DNA from 4 places in the Paenibacillus sp. FSL R5-0887 genome. Region 4 is predicted to be linked to each of the others. Evidence: predicted binding sites of a transcription regulator. Region 4 holds the regulator's gene; each other region holds the start of a gene.
The links. The regulator Rex, encoded in region 4, represses fermentation and respiration genes when NADH is low (regulators of the CRP and FNR family bind a similar motif). The targets are predictions, from matches to a motif close to TTGTGAAATATTTCACAA.
Positions count from the first base shown of each region.

Region 1: the regulator Rex is predicted to act here: its motif matches at 2,428-2,445, upstream of nirB (nitrite reductase large subunit NirB).
Region 2: the regulator Rex is predicted to act here: its motif matches at 1,763-1,780, upstream of MKY14_RS23730 (flavocytochrome c).
Region 3: the regulator Rex is predicted to act here: its motif matches at 1,832-1,849, upstream of nadA (quinolinate synthase NadA).

Region 1 is NZ_JBBOCE010000001.1:2,856,942-2,860,734, reverse strand. Features, by position in the region: gene MKY14_RS12915 (hypothetical protein) at 1-477, shown strand, start outside; gene ric (iron-sulfur cluster repair di-iron protein) at 775-1,470, shown strand; gene MKY14_RS12905 (hypothetical protein) at 1,621-2,331, shown strand; gene nirB (nitrite reductase large subunit NirB) at 2,563-3,793, shown strand, end outside.
Region 2 is NZ_JBBOCE010000002.1:1,303,769-1,307,561, forward strand. Features, by position in the region: gene MKY14_RS23720 (aminoglycoside phosphotransferase family protein) at 1-568, opposite strand, end outside; gene MKY14_RS23725 (spermine/spermidine synthase domain-containing protein) at 621-1,508, opposite strand; gene MKY14_RS23730 (flavocytochrome c) at 1,992-3,515, shown strand; gene gnpA (1,3-beta-galactosyl-N-acetylhexosamine phosphorylase) at 3,599-3,793, opposite strand, start outside.
Region 3 is NZ_JBBOCE010000003.1:14,591-18,383, reverse strand. Features, by position in the region: gene ftsH (ATP-dependent zinc metalloprotease FtsH) at 1-1,660, shown strand, start outside; gene nadA (quinolinate synthase NadA) at 1,920-2,858, shown strand; gene nadB (L-aspartate oxidase) at 2,898-3,793, shown strand, end outside.
Region 4 is NZ_JBBOCE010000001.1:2,562,375-2,566,167, forward strand. Features, by position in the region: gene MKY14_RS11545 (amidohydrolase) at 1-902, opposite strand, end outside; gene MKY14_RS11550 (redox-sensing transcriptional repressor Rex) at 889-1,542, opposite strand; gene dinG (ATP-dependent DNA helicase DinG) at 1,673-3,793, opposite strand, start outside.

The DNA.
Region 1 (3,793 bases), 290 kb from region 4:
TGTATTGGCTGTGAACGGCATTGCCTGGAGTCGACGGAACCTCTTCAAGAAGTGAATGTGGCGAGTAATCAACGACAATATAAGTTCCATAATGGCATTCGCCAAAGCATGGTGCTACAAGCCCTAATTTGGTCCATGTACGAGAATACCGTATTATTCAAACCCTTTTTAGGGGATGAGCCCTTTTTTGATGAAGATGATTTGCATACGATATCCTCTTATTTCGTGCCAACTTACCTTAATGATCTACGTCTTCTGGAGCAGTCTAAGCCTTGTAAAGAGTACAAAGATCAGAATATAAAGATATATCAGGAATGGATATCCGCCCCTGACCTTGTCCTCAAATGGAACGGAGGCCTAACAGAAGGCCGATGGATGACTGGTGTTTATATGGATCACTCCCGCTTTGCTGGCTTAGGACCTTATTTGAAGGACGCAAAGGGTAAGCGAACGTATATGCAGGCTTATGTTCAATAGAAGATACAGATTTGGTGTGATCAAATAGATAAATGTAAGACAAATAACATTATTGATGCCCGTGTGGTAAACAAAGGACAGGTCAATTGTGGGGATTTATCACCATAATTGACCTTTTTCGTTCAACAAAGAGATACAATTTTCGTGAGTACAATCACAAGTCAAAACTCCTTTCAGGGTTAAGGTGAACAGGTAGAAAAGATTTTTTCAGAACCTGATCACATATCCCGAGGAGGAACTATTATGGAAACTAAACAACCTAATGATAGAATTTCGGATTTACAGCATAAGCAATCGGTGCAACCTGGATTTACTCCAGATGCCCTGGTAAAAGATATTGTGCTACAATTCCCAAAAGCTGCGGATTATTTCAAGTCCAAACGGATTGATTTCTGCTGTGGAGGCGCCAAACCTCTTGCTGAAGCAGCTGTAGAGCGTGGACTAGATCAAGAGATGATCATTAGTGATCTCAACAAGCTGTTCGAGGAATATCCGGTACCTCAAGAAGAACTCGCATGGAACACAGCACCTTCTGCAGAGTTAATCGAGCATATCGTGAGTAAACATCACCATTACCTGCGTGAAGAGCTGCCCCTGATTAGCCAAAATGTAACTAAGGTATACCGGGTTCATGGCGGAGATTCCCCTCATTTAGAAGAGTTATATAGTTTGTTTAATGCACTCAAGGAAGATCTGCTTCAGCATACAGCTAAAGAAGAGGAAGACGAGTTTCCAAAATTATTAGCGTATGATGCCAATCCAAGTGAAGAAGGGCTGACCATACTTCGTGAGGCATTAGTTGACCTTGAGAGTGAACATGACACAGCAGGCGATATATTGAGACAAATACGCAAAATAACAGCTGATTTCACCCCACCGGCTCATGCTTGTACAACCTATCGTTTGACTTATGCCCGGCTAGAGGAGCTGGAGAGCATGACTTTTGAACATGTTCATCTGGAGAATAATATATTGTTCCCTAGATTCCAGTAGAAAAAATGAGTTTTCATAGAGTCCCTTAGGGGACTTTTTTTATATTTGAGAACAAAGCTTATTTACGTTATTCTTAAATAGACAGTATGCATAACTTACTACAAGCCTGAGACGCTGTGTGGTCATTAGGCGGGACAAGGCGGTGTCACTATGCCCACGAAATATATGTGGAGGTTGTTACTAGGATTAGTCATCGTATTCATAATAGGTGGGTGTTCCACTCTTGCTGACATTAATAATGAAGGGAATAATGGCTTAGCAGGATCAGACGGGCCTACGCTTTCGCTTATCGTTGCGGGAAATGACTTGCTTACCAACCCTTTGGACAAGCAGCTTAGCGAGAGCTACAGAAAAGGGATAACGATCTTTGACCTACTGAAAGGTAGTGGGAAGGCCACCTTTTCTGAGGATAACACAAGCATTCTAACGGTGAATAATATTTCACTCGGTCCAGGAATGAATTGGGAGCTGCAAATGGATGGGGAGACCATTGGACCTGAGGATTGGGGTCGAACAGTCGGGCATGAATCAAAATTAGTAATTACGGCGATGTCTAAGGAACAAGAGGAACCCCTTCAAATTGTGTTGTTGACCGTGAATGGTGGAAGTGAGCAAGTGAATTTGAATCATTCATATGTTATGGGATTTACTGAAGATTTAACAGTGAGAGGTTTGTTGAAGAACAGCAGTGTGGTGCAGTTGACCGAAGACAACAAAAAGGTGTTATCCATTGGTGATTATACTCCTCTTAGCAATGAAGTTTGGAAGATGAAGGTGAATGGGAAGCAGCTGCTTGAGAATGGAATGGACATGAAGCTTAGAGTGCAGGATGAATTGGAGATTTTATTGGCTATACGTTAAAAAAAAGTACATAAATGCCAGATCTACGGTTGCTCAGAATCCGTGATCTGGCTTTTTTAATTGGAAGTTATAACCTAATAAAGTTGTCTTATTTTTATGTGAAAACATTCACATTTAATGTGACTGTAATCACAATCTCTCTTAAATTTTGAAATGTATAATTCCATTATGTAGAAGAGAAGTTGAAGCAAAGTTCAACAAGAACGGATAAGACTGAGGAGGCACCTAACCATGGCAGCGAAGAGAGAAAAATTAGTATTAGTCGGCAACGGTATGGCAGGCATAGGTACGCTAGAGCAAATATTGAAGCTAGGTGGAGCTTATGACATTACGGTCTTTGGAAGCGAACCTCATCCCAATTATAATCGGATCATGTTGTCCTATGTTCTCGAAGGCAGCAAAACCATCAACGATATCATCCTAAACGACTGGAATTGGTATGAAGATAACAACATTACCTTGCATACAGCAACAACAGTTACACGAATTGACGAGCATTCCAAGCAAGTAATTGCGGATAACGGTATGGCTGTTTCTTACGATAAAGTGATTATTGCAACGGGTTCGAATTCATTTATTTTACCTGTACCTGGTTGTGATAAGGAAGGCGTAGTGGGTTTCCGGGATATTGCAGATTGTGATGCGATGCTGGCTGCGGCTAAACAATACAACAAAGCGGCGGTAATCGGCGGGGGTTTACTTGGATTGGAAGCGGCAAAGGGTCTTGTGAACCTTGGCATGGACGTTACTGTAGTACATCTGATGGAAGATCTAATGGAGCGCCAGCTGGATCGTAATGCCTCTTCTATGTTGCAAGCTGAGCTAGAGCGTCAAGGCGTGAAATTTGCCATGGGCAAACAAACAGTAGAATTGACCGGGGAACAGAGAGTAAGTGGATTACAATTTAGTGATGGCACTTCACTTGCGGCTGATTTTGTAGTTATGGCTGTAGGCATCAAACCGAATATAACTGTGGCAAAAGAAAGCGGAATTGCCGTTAATCGTGGGATTGTAGTGGACGATTATTTGCAGACCTCTATGCAAAATGTATATTCCATTGGCGAATGTGCCGAACATCGCGGAGTTTGTTACGGATTAGTAGCGCCGCTCTTTGAGCAGGGGATGGTTCTAGCTAAACATCTCTGCGGAAGTGATACAAATCCATATGAAGGTTCTGTTGTCTCCACCAAATTAAAAATTTCCGGTGTGGATGTATTTTCTGCAGGTGAGTTTATGGATTCTCCTGAACATACTGTAATCTCAAGCAAAGATGAATGGAAGCGAACCTATAAGAAAATTCTGCTCAAAGACAATGTCATTGTTGGTGCAGTCCTGTTCGGGGATGTGACAGAGTCGGCTAACCTGCAAAAGTTAGTAAAACAAGGCGCTGTAATGACCGATGAAATTTATACAGAGGTTATGGGTACGGGCTGCTGCGGAAATGGAGCCAAAAAGAGCACAT
Region 2 (3,793 bases), on a different contig from region 4:
ATCGCTCTTTATCCTCCACTATATTTCCGATATGAAAATCCCCATGAATGATACAGTCTTGCTTCATTGGAGTTTGCTCAACAAGAGCAGTCAACACATTATAAATATCAGATTGTTCTTTGGCTTCAGGGAAAAAGTAGCCGATGAAATCGTATTTTGGCAGTTGTATATTTCCAATCTCTTCAACGCGAATCTTATGTATTTTTGCTAATAGGCTTGCGAGTTCCTTCATTTTCCTGGTATTCATTTTATGAATAGGGGTTCCGTCAAAACTTGTTAACAACACCTTATGTCCCTCCGGATTGATTCCCCAGCCCACTGGTTTAGAGACGGCTACTCCTCGTTCGGATAGAACATCCAATAAACGATATTGAAACTGGACATCCGGTCTGGATTCCTTATTCCATGTTTTCAGTACATAGCTCTCTTGATCAGAATTAATCCTCATGACCTCAGCTTCAAATCCTTGATCCATTGTATGCGCAGTTAAGCTGTCTTCCTGATTTAATAAGTCGTTTATGATTTCGTTGTGCTCTAGCCAATTTATGATAGATATAGGAGTTTTCAAAAATGGGTTCTTCCTTTCGGAGTCAGCTACAACAGATTAACGCAACTCAAAATTACAAATAACATAAAATAGATTGTTCTATCCAGTACATAAATACAGTATCCGGGCTTTTCTTTTCAAACTTTTTCATTTTTAAATACATGTCCATTCCATCAGAAACATCATGCCATAAATCCGTAAATACAAAATCATATTTTTCCTTAGACATATGTTGTTCTGCATATTCGAAAGCATCTGCTTGGATAAGCCTGATCTTGTGAGCATTACTGAATTGTGGCAGTACATATTTATTAAATAAATCAATGACATCTTGATTTTTTTCAACAACCATTATGCTTTCAACATTAACTTTTTCAGAAACCATATAAGCATAATAGCCAAGTCCAAGCCCAAACGTAAGAACATTCCCAAACGCTTTATCAACAGCTTCTTTCATTGTTTCTATTTCATTTGGCGTGATCGTCATCCAGATTCTGTCATTCTCCAAGACAGCCGGGAACATGAATTCAGTTTGAAAAAAACCAACCTGAGGAATTTGTCTTCCCTCTTCTGTCCGGATGATATCATTGCAAACAAAACCTTCAAAGGGTTTATATTTTTCATATTTTAATTCACTATTATTAATCTTTATAGTTGGTATCTTGATATTTTTATAATATGGATTGTCATAATATTCATTTGCATCAAGCTTATGAAGCATATTACTAAAATATTGGTTGAACAATTCCTTATCATCAACATTATCAACCGTATCCATCCCAAAAGCAGCAGCCAGCATTAAACCAAAAGCGTATTCATAGGATACACCACAGTTTACGATTTCTTCAATTTCTTCTTTGTTAATAAAGTCGGGGGTATTATTCAAATAGCGGCTTAGTAAAGCAAACACTTTATAGTTATCTTCTTTTACTTTTTCTTTTATTACATTATTAAATTCCATATTCTCACCTATTAATTAGAATTTGTTTCTATGTCTCATGTTAGTCTTTCCAGATTGACTAGTAGGCAATACTCTCATTTTACCATTTAAAAATCCAGAAGAACAAAAACCGCTTTACTAATCCGTGACAGTTACCACTTCTACAGTGAGAAAATCTCACGCCAAATCTTCTAGTTATATGGTTTATGGTCCATTTTCCGCCTAATCCGCTCAATATTTCGTTACCCTATGTTAGAATAGACGACTTGTATAATTTGTGAAAACTTTCACTAATAGTCATGATTGATGGTATACTTAATAAGAAGATGAACTAAAGAGAATAACGATGGAAACTGTGGACGTAACCGTAGAAGATTTGAAGTTAGGAGAATAACAGCGACGCGCGCGCTTCTCCACTTCCAACTCCCTCTGATACTTCCTTTCTTTTTTGTCGGGTTCTTTTGGTACATCTTAATAGAGAAATATAAAAGTGGAGGGTTAACAATGAAAAAGAAAGCAGCTGGTGCTCTGAGTCTCGTCCTCTCTGTCATGCTCGTTACCGCAGGTTGCGGTAATGGAAACGACAAGGTAAACGAGAGCAAGAGTAATAACAACGAGAAAAAAGAAGTTGAAGCCGTCTCCGGGGCATCTGAAGCAAGCTACACACCATTCGATCAATTAAAAGATAAATATGATATCATCATTGTCGGTGCGGGTGGTGCGGGAATGTCCGCGGCGCTTGAGGCCAAAGAGAAAGGCATGAACCCTGTTATTTTGGAAAAAATGCCGGTTGCCGGCGGGAACACAACCAAATCCTCTTCGGGGATGAACGCTTCTGAAACGAAATTCCAAAAAGAACAAAACATTGAAGACAGCAATGATTTATTTTATGAAGAGTCATTAAAAGGTGGCCATGACACTAACGACAAAGAAATGCTGCGTTTCTTCGTTGATAATTCCGCGAGTGCGATCGATTGGCTGGATTCCATCGGAATCCGCTTGAACAATATCACCATTACAGGCGGCATGAACGAAAAACGTACACACCGTCCTGAAGATGGCTCTGCTGTGGGTCAATACCTTGTCAAAGGTTTAGTAAAAAACGTACAAGAGAAAGAAATCCCACTTTTCGTGAATGCTGATGTCAAAGAAATCACTGAAAAAGATGGCAAGGTAAATGGCGTCAAGGTCCTCTTTAACCAAACAGAGGAAAAAACAATTACGGCAGATGCTGTCGTTGTAACCACTGGCGGATTCGGTGCCAATATGGATTTGATCTCCGAAGTAAGACCTGACTTGGAAGGCTACGTTACTACTAACCAAATCGGCAGTACCGGAGACGGCATCAAGATGATTGAGAAACTCGGCGGCACAACCGTCGATATGGATCAAATCCAAGTTCACCCGACTGTGCAGCAAGAAAAATCCTACCTCATCGGCGAAGCTGTTCGTGGGGAAGGCGCTATCCTTGTTTCCAGTGAAGGTACACGGTTCACCAACGAATTGGATACCCGTGATAAAGTAACAGCTTCCATCAATACACTACCTGAAAAAGCAGCTACGCTGGTCTTTGATTCCGGTGTTAAATCCCGTGTGAAGGCTATTGAACAATATGACAAAATGGGCTTCGTGATTCAGGCGGATTCCATCGAAGCTTTGGCCAAAGAAATCGGTGTTCCAGAGGATAAGCTGGCAACAACGCTTGATACTTGGAACAGCGCCGTTAAGAATAAAAAGGATGCCGAATTTGGCAGAACTACAGGAATGGACAATGACCTGTCCACTGGTCCTTTCTACGCTATTAAAATTGCTCCTGGGATTCACTACACCATGGGTGGCGTGAAGATCAATACGAACACAGAGGTTCTAAATAAAGATGGTGAAGCTATCCCTGGTCTGTTTGCGGCAGGCGAAGTTACAGGAGGCTTACACGGACAAAACCGGATTGGCGGCAACTCTGTTGCAGAAATCATTATTTTTGGTCGTCAAGCTGGGATCAAATCTGCTGAATTCATAAAAGCAAAATAAGTAGATAACAGATACTATAGGCCTCACAGCAAAAAGCTCAAGCATCGGCAAGTTAGCCGCTGGCTTGAGCTTTTTTAATGGGATTAATCGCCAATAGTTCGGATAATAGTATCAAACGGATCTAATTCCAACGTTTGTTGTCCATATTCCGTATCAATCGTAGTTTTTTGAAGCTGGTCGCTATTGTTAATCACGACGAGTATTTTACTTTCTGGATAATAAGCACACTCTGTATATAAATTATCCGTAATATACTTTGTTTCCTTTAACTCATTCCC
Region 3 (3,793 bases), on a different contig from region 4:
CTTCTTCCTGTTTAACCAGGCGCAAGGTGGCGGCGGTAAAGTCATGAATTTCGGCAAGAGCAAGGCTCGGTTATATAATGAAGAGAAGAAGAAAATCAGCTTTGAGGATGTTGCAGGGGCGGACGAAGAGAAGCAAGAGCTTGTCGAAGTCGTTGAGTTCCTGAAAGATCCACGCAAATTTGCAGCTGTCGGCGCACGTATTCCTAAGGGCGTATTGCTTGTAGGTCCTCCGGGAACAGGTAAAACATTGCTTGCCCGTGCGGTAGCAGGTGAAGCTGGCGTTCCTTTCTTTAGTATTTCCGGTTCTGACTTTGTGGAAATGTTCGTGGGTGTCGGTGCTTCTCGGGTACGTGATTTGTTCGAGAATGCTAAGAAGAATGCTCCATGTATTATCTTCATTGATGAAATTGATGCTGTGGGTCGTCAGCGTGGTGCCGGTCTTGGTGGCGGACATGACGAGCGTGAACAGACGCTTAACCAATTGCTGGTTGAGATGGATGGATTCGGTGGTAACGAAGGCATTATTATTGTAGCGGCGACTAACCGCGCTGATATACTTGATCCGGCATTGCTTCGTCCAGGACGTTTTGACCGTCAAATTACGGTTGACCGTCCTGATGTGAAAGGCCGTGAAGCTGTACTTAAGGTTCACGCTCGTAACAAACCGCTTACGAAAGATGTAAGACTGGATGTTGTTGCTAAACGCACAACCGGATTCACAGGTGCTGATCTGGAGAATCTGCTGAATGAGGCAGCTTTGCTAGCTGCACGTCGTAACCGTAAAGATATTTCCATGATTGAAGTGGATGAAGCTATTGACCGTGTTATCGTAGGTACTGAGAAACGCAGCCGTGTGATCAGTGACCGCGAGAAACGTATTGTAGCTTATCATGAAGCAGGCCATACTATTGCTGGTTACTTCCTTGAGCACGCCGATATGGTGCATAAAGTTACTATTATCCCACGCGGACGTGCAGGCGGATATGTTATTATGCTTCCGAAGGAAGATCGGATGATCGTTACTAAGCAGGAGCTTTTGGATAAGGTTACTGGATTACTTGGTGGACGTGTTGCTGAAGAATTGTTTATTGGTGAGATCGGTACGGGTGCATACAGTGACTTCCAACAGGCTACGCGCATCGTGCGTGCCATGATTATGGAGTACGGTATGAGCGATAAGCTTGGACCTATGCAGTTCGGATCTTCTCAAGGTCAAGTATTCTTGGGTCGTGATATTGGGCATGAACAGAATTACAGTGACTCCATTGCTTATGAGATTGATCAGGAAATGCAGAACTTTATTACTTCGAGTTACGAACGTTGTAAAGATCTGTTGATCAAACACTCCAAAGAAATGCACTTGATTGCCAATACATTACTTGAGAAAGAAACACTTGAGCTTGATCAGATCACACAACTGATTGAACAAGGATTCCTTTCCGAGGATGGTAAACCAGAGGGTGGCGAAGGTGTTGCCCATGAAGTTGGCGAGCCTGTCATCGACAATATCGGTGATGTGCGAGTTCGCATTCAAGGCAAGCCTGAGGATGAACAGTCCACACTTCCTGACCTGTCGAAGGATATCCCGAATAACCCTGATTCTGAGGGTAATGACGGTTCCGGTGATGACAACAAAGGTGGGGGCACTAGCCTTACCTAATTGGGTCCACCATTCATATGATGTAAATTTATCCGGAGAACGTAACTGTTCTCCGGATTTTTTATTTTAATTTTTAAGGGATTCTATGCCTTAAAGCCTGTCCAGTTACATTGACAGAGGCTGGAACGTTGTGTACATTAGTGATTAATATTACTTACTATTTATATCAACATGTTCATTTTTTCACCATGATGGCGCATGCCATTTGATAACATCATGTCGGCGAAAAGCCGCGAGGATTTAAGGGGGAGAACAATCGGTGGAAGCTCTGGCGCTTGAGCGCAAGCAGGAACAGAATCGAGAACTTCGTATACGTCTTGAACAGCTTAAAAAGGAACGAAACGCAATCATTTTAGCTCATTATTATCAACGTGATGAAATTCAGGAGGTTGCCGATTTCCGGGGCGACTCTTTTTTACTCGCTCAGAAGGCTGCAGAGACTGATGCAGAAGTTATTGTATTCTGCGGTGTTCATTTCATGGGGGAAAGTGCAAAAATTCTAGCCCCGAACAAAACCGTCCTTATTCCTGATGAACGTGCAGGCTGTCCAATGGCAGATATGGTCAATGTAGACGGTTTGCGTAAGCTAAAAGCTCAACATCCAAATGCTAAAGTAGTCACTTATATCAACTCGTCCGCCGAGATTAAAGCAGAAACCGATATTTGTTGTACCTCTGCTAATGCTGTGAAAGTAATCGAATCCCTTGACGCCGAAGAGATTATTTGGGTCCCAGATAAGAATCTTGGTCAATATGTACAAGATCAGACGGGCAAGAAGCTGATTATTTGGGAAGGCTATTGCAACACTCACGACATGTTGACCGTCAAAGATGTAGTAGAAATGAGAGCAAAATATCCAGATGCGGAATTTGTAGTTCATCCAGAGTGTCGTCCTGAAGTAGTCGCCATGGGTGACTATGTAGGCAGCACTACATCAATTCTGGAGTATTGCCGGAAATCGGATCGTAAGCAATTTATCGTTGGAACGGAAGATGGTACCGGATATCAGCTTCGTAAGGATAGTCCAGATAAAGAATTCCATTTTGCTACCAAATTTCTTGTTTGTCCTAATATGAAAGTTAATAATCTAAAAAAACTGGTGAAATGCCTGGAGACGATGAAGCCACAAATCTATGTACCGCCTGCTGTCGCCGACAAAGCCAGAACATCCCTAGAGCGCATGCTACAAGTCCGGTAGCATGCGCTACTCTTTCGTTGAAACAGGTGAAAAGCGGTCATGATTCCACAATATTTGGTTGATTTTGATCTTCGGGATATTCCTACGGTAAAGACAGATTGTATTGTTATTGGTTCAGGGATTGCCGGGTTATTCACAGCTATTAAAGCCAGTGAAGATCGGCGTGTCATAATGATCACAAAGAAATCAGTAATGGAAAGTAATACTCGCTATGCACAGGGGGGGATCGCAGCTGTTATAGCTGAGGATGATTCCCCTGCTTACCACCGGCAGGATACCTTAATGGCCGGAGCAGGTCTTTGCTCCTCAACAGCTGTCGATGCACTTGTTAATGAAGGGCCGGAAGGCGTTCATGAGTTAATTCGCTTAGGAACTCTGTTTGATAAGGAAGATGGGGTACTGGCTTTGACTCAGGAAGGTGCGCACAGCCACCGCCGTATTTTACATGCTAATGGGGATGCTACAGGTTATGAGATTGTTCGTGCATTGGCGGAACAGGTAGCCGAACATGAGAATATTGAGGTCTGGGATGATCATTATGTTATCGATCTCATCACTGAAGGTGGAGAATGTGTAGGCGCATTATTGCAACGGCCCGGTGGTGGAAGGTTGTTCCTGCAAGGGGATGCGACCATTCTGTGCTCTGGTGGAGCAGGACAATTATATCGATACACTACCAACCCAGAAGTAGCTACAGGAGATGGAGTAGCAATCGCCTATCGCGCTGGGGCTCATATACGAGATATGGAATTTATTCAATTTCATCCTACAGCACTTAGTTACCCGGGAGCTCCTAGATTTTTAATCTCCGAAGCTGTGCGTGGGGAAGGAGCAGTCTTGCGCAATATTAATGGAGAACGGTTCATGGAACGTTATCATGACCTGCTTGAGCTAGCTCCGCGGGATATTGTAGCACGAGCTATTGTAAGTGAAAT
Region 4 (3,793 bases):
GTGCCAAGAGACACCTTCACACCAGCTTTTAGAAGATCAGTAACCCGAGCCACTCCGCTAGCCAGCTTCAAATTACTGCCCGGATTATGAGATACACCCACATTATGGCGAGCCAAGATCTCAATCTCTTCATCATTTAAATGAACACCATGTGCAACTATCGATGGACGTGTGAACATGCCAAGCTTCTCTAAGTGAGCTACAGGACGCAACCCGTAATCCGCCACATTTTGTTCCACTTCACGTTTCGTTTCGGACATATGCGTATGCATCGGTAAATCCAGATCATGCGCTGCCTGCACGAACTTAACCAGGAAGTCCGGAGGGCAAGTATAAGGGGCGTGCGGCGAGATCATAGTAGTAATTCTACCTTCAGCCTTTCCATGCCAGTTACGGGCAAAAGAAATCGCTTCCGCAAGCTTGTGATTCTGTACATCCTCTGGACATAACCCGATCACACCACGCATCAATACGGAACGGATACCTGATAACTCAGCTACCTCGGCTACTCGGTCCATATGATCATACATATCGAGGAAGGTCGTAGTTCCACCCTTCAGCATTTCCAATACAGATAAGGAGGTTCCCCAGTATACATCATCACCGGTGAACTTTTCCTCCATCGGCCACATCTTCTCCTGAAGCCACACTTGTAGCGCTAAATCATCTCCATATCCACGCAGCAAAGACATCGCCGCATGACCATGTGTGTTTACAAGTCCAGGCATGAACAGCAGACGGCTGCCATCAACCACTTGCACTCCAGCTTCCATCTGAGGCTCTTCTTTTCCTATGTAAGTGATTAAATCATCTTCAATAGTCATATATCCACTCAGAACCGGCTCATCCGTTCCCGGAGTCAGAAAATACCCGCCCTTAATTATCGTTTTATTGTTGTTCATGTTCGCTTTCTTCCTTTCCATCCCGCAAGTAATAAGCAAGACTTTGCAGATCAGTTGTAAAATCAGCTGCATGCACCCGGATATTCGGTGGTGTCTTCAGAATCACAGGGGCAAAGTTCAAAATCGCTTCAATCCCAGAAGAAATGAGAATATCTGCTACATTTTGAGCTTCTGAATCAGGTACGGTAATAATGGCAATGCGAATACCTTGCTCACGAATCGTGCTGCCTAGTTCATCCATCGGTTGCACAGTAAGGGAGTTGATCTTACGTCCAACCTTAGGAGCGTACGAATCAAATATAGCCGTGATTTTCATAGTATCTTTAAGATATGCATTGTAATTAGACAAGGCATGTCCGAGATTACCTGCTCCAACTAAAGCTACATTAAGCTGTTGATCCAGCTTCAGGATATGACGGATTTTCTCAATAAGATACGTTACATCATAGCCGATACCTTTTCTGCCGAAGTCACCAAAATATGCTAAATCCTTACGAATCTGTGCGGGATTAAGATCAAGCTTTTGTCCAAGTTCCTGAGAGGAAACTGTTAATATTTCGCGATTCTGGAGATCATTCAAAAAACGCAAGTACACAGGCAGTCTGCGAACAACGGCTTCTGATATTTTATCCGATTTCATATTTTTCCTCCTAAAAATAGTAATGTTCTTGTGAAAATCCATATTCAAACGTCTACCTCTCCTTATTAAGGACGGTACTGTAACACACCGCCCTTAAGGATAAGGAGGAGCTAAACTGAAGACGAGCGTTTTAAGAAGCGCCGCCATCCTCTAGCCATTCCGCTATGCGTGGGACCATTTGATCAGTAAGCATATGCTCCATTTTGGGACCAGGCAATGAATAAAGGAAATACTTCCCGTAATGAGATTCAATAACCCTTGTATCATAAACAATAACTATTCCGCGATCCTGCGCCGTGCGAACCAGTCTTCCGAATCCCTGCTTAAAACGAATAACCGCTTGAGGAACAGATAATTTCATGAACGGATTCTTCTTCTGGGCCTGTAATAACTCCGACTTCGCTTCCGCCAACGGGTGATTCGGCGGTTGAAATGGAAGTCTCACGATGGCCAGGCAAGTCAGTGCTTCACCTGGAATATCTACACCTTCCCAGAAGCTGCTCGTCCCCAGCAATACGGATGCTGCACTGTCCTGAAAGCGGCGGATCAGCTTGCTCCGGCTGCCACCTTCCACGCCTTGACCAAGCACCGTAATCTCTTGTGAGGCCAAAGCCTCTTTAAGCGGATCATATACCTGACGCAGCATTTTATAAGAAGTAAACAGAACCAGCATCCGCCCACGTGTTGTTTTAGCAGCTTCCGATAATGACTGTACGAGTGTATCGACAAATCGAGCATCGCCCACACTCCCCTTCACACTAGGAAAATCACGCGGTATAACTAGCAGTGCCTGCTCGCGATACTTAAAGGGAGATGGAAGGAGTGAGGTCATTAGACGTCCCTCTTCTGCAGCTTCGTTAAGTCCGAGATTATCAATCATAAATTGAAAAGACTTATCTACAGACAGCGTCGCCGAGGTAAGCACGATGCTTTTTTTCTTATCGAAGAACAACTCTTTAAGCTGGCTGCTAACATCCACAGGGACGGCATACATCTGCAGTGATTTGCTGCGGTAATTTCCATTTGCCTCCAGCCAATATACTACATTATCGTCATTCAGCCCCATAAAGAATCTTACTTGCTCACGGATGGAAGCCAAATCCTTAAATAAACCGCTAATATCAGTAACAAGACTGTCTGCTGAAGATTGGCTTTCCTGGTCGCGCATCTCGTTAAGCATTTTATCACCCTTACGGATGATGTCGCTTAACGTCAGATTCATAGTGTTCTCTAGCGCAACCAATTCATCCCAATCCTTCGGCTTACGGGCGGGAATCAACCGCATAACCAGTTGTCCCGCTTCCCCTGCCCCTGCATCACTGCGTTCCGGCAAAAGGCTGAACAGCTTGTCGCTGAGTGCATCCCAGGTTTCTTTGACGGTAAGCAGATCCGGGTAGATCCGATCGATGACTCCGCTCCATTCTGAAGCCTCTTCACTGCCTGACGACTGTAATATTTGACGAAGAGCAGGAAGCTGTCCGTTTCGGCTATCTTTATACAGCCGCGATAATGTGTGTGCCACAGTGAAATGCTTCATATGCATGCCAAGATGTTTACCAGCCACATCTTCTAAATGATGTGCTTCATCAATGACAAGATGCTCGTAAGCCGGAAGCAGCTGGTGCCCAGCCTTAACATCTGCGAATAGCTTGGAGTGGTTCGTAATAACCACGTCAGCAATCCCAGCTTCATGCTTGGCCCTATGATAATAACATTTGCGGAACCAAGGACAAGAACGGCCCAGACAGGAATCGGTATCGCTTGCCACCGTCTCCCAGAAATCACCGCCCCGGCCGCTTAAATTCAGCTCTTCATCATCCCCTGATTCACTTTGAGTGAGCCATACAATCATCTGAGCGGCAGTAAGCGCATCTTCCCTTGGGCTTATAAAGTCCTTTTTATTAATTTTATGCTCAAACTTACGCAGACACAAATAATGCCCTCTTCCCTTAAAAATAGCAGCTTTAAACGGAAAAGGAACTACCTGCGTTAACAAAGGGATATCCCGCTCGCGCAATTGGTCCTGCAGATTAATGGTATGAGTGCTGACCATGACTTTTTCATTGGTGCGAACGCTTTGATAAATGGCAGGCAACAAATAACCGAGCGATTTACCGGTTCCTGTGCCCGCTTCGATCAGTAGGTGTTTGTCTTCGGCAAGTGCCGTCATCACCTCATTGATCATAATATCCTGAGCTTCCCGGCTTTCATACTGCGGTAATGTGTCTTTAAGTCGTTTGGTTACTTCGTC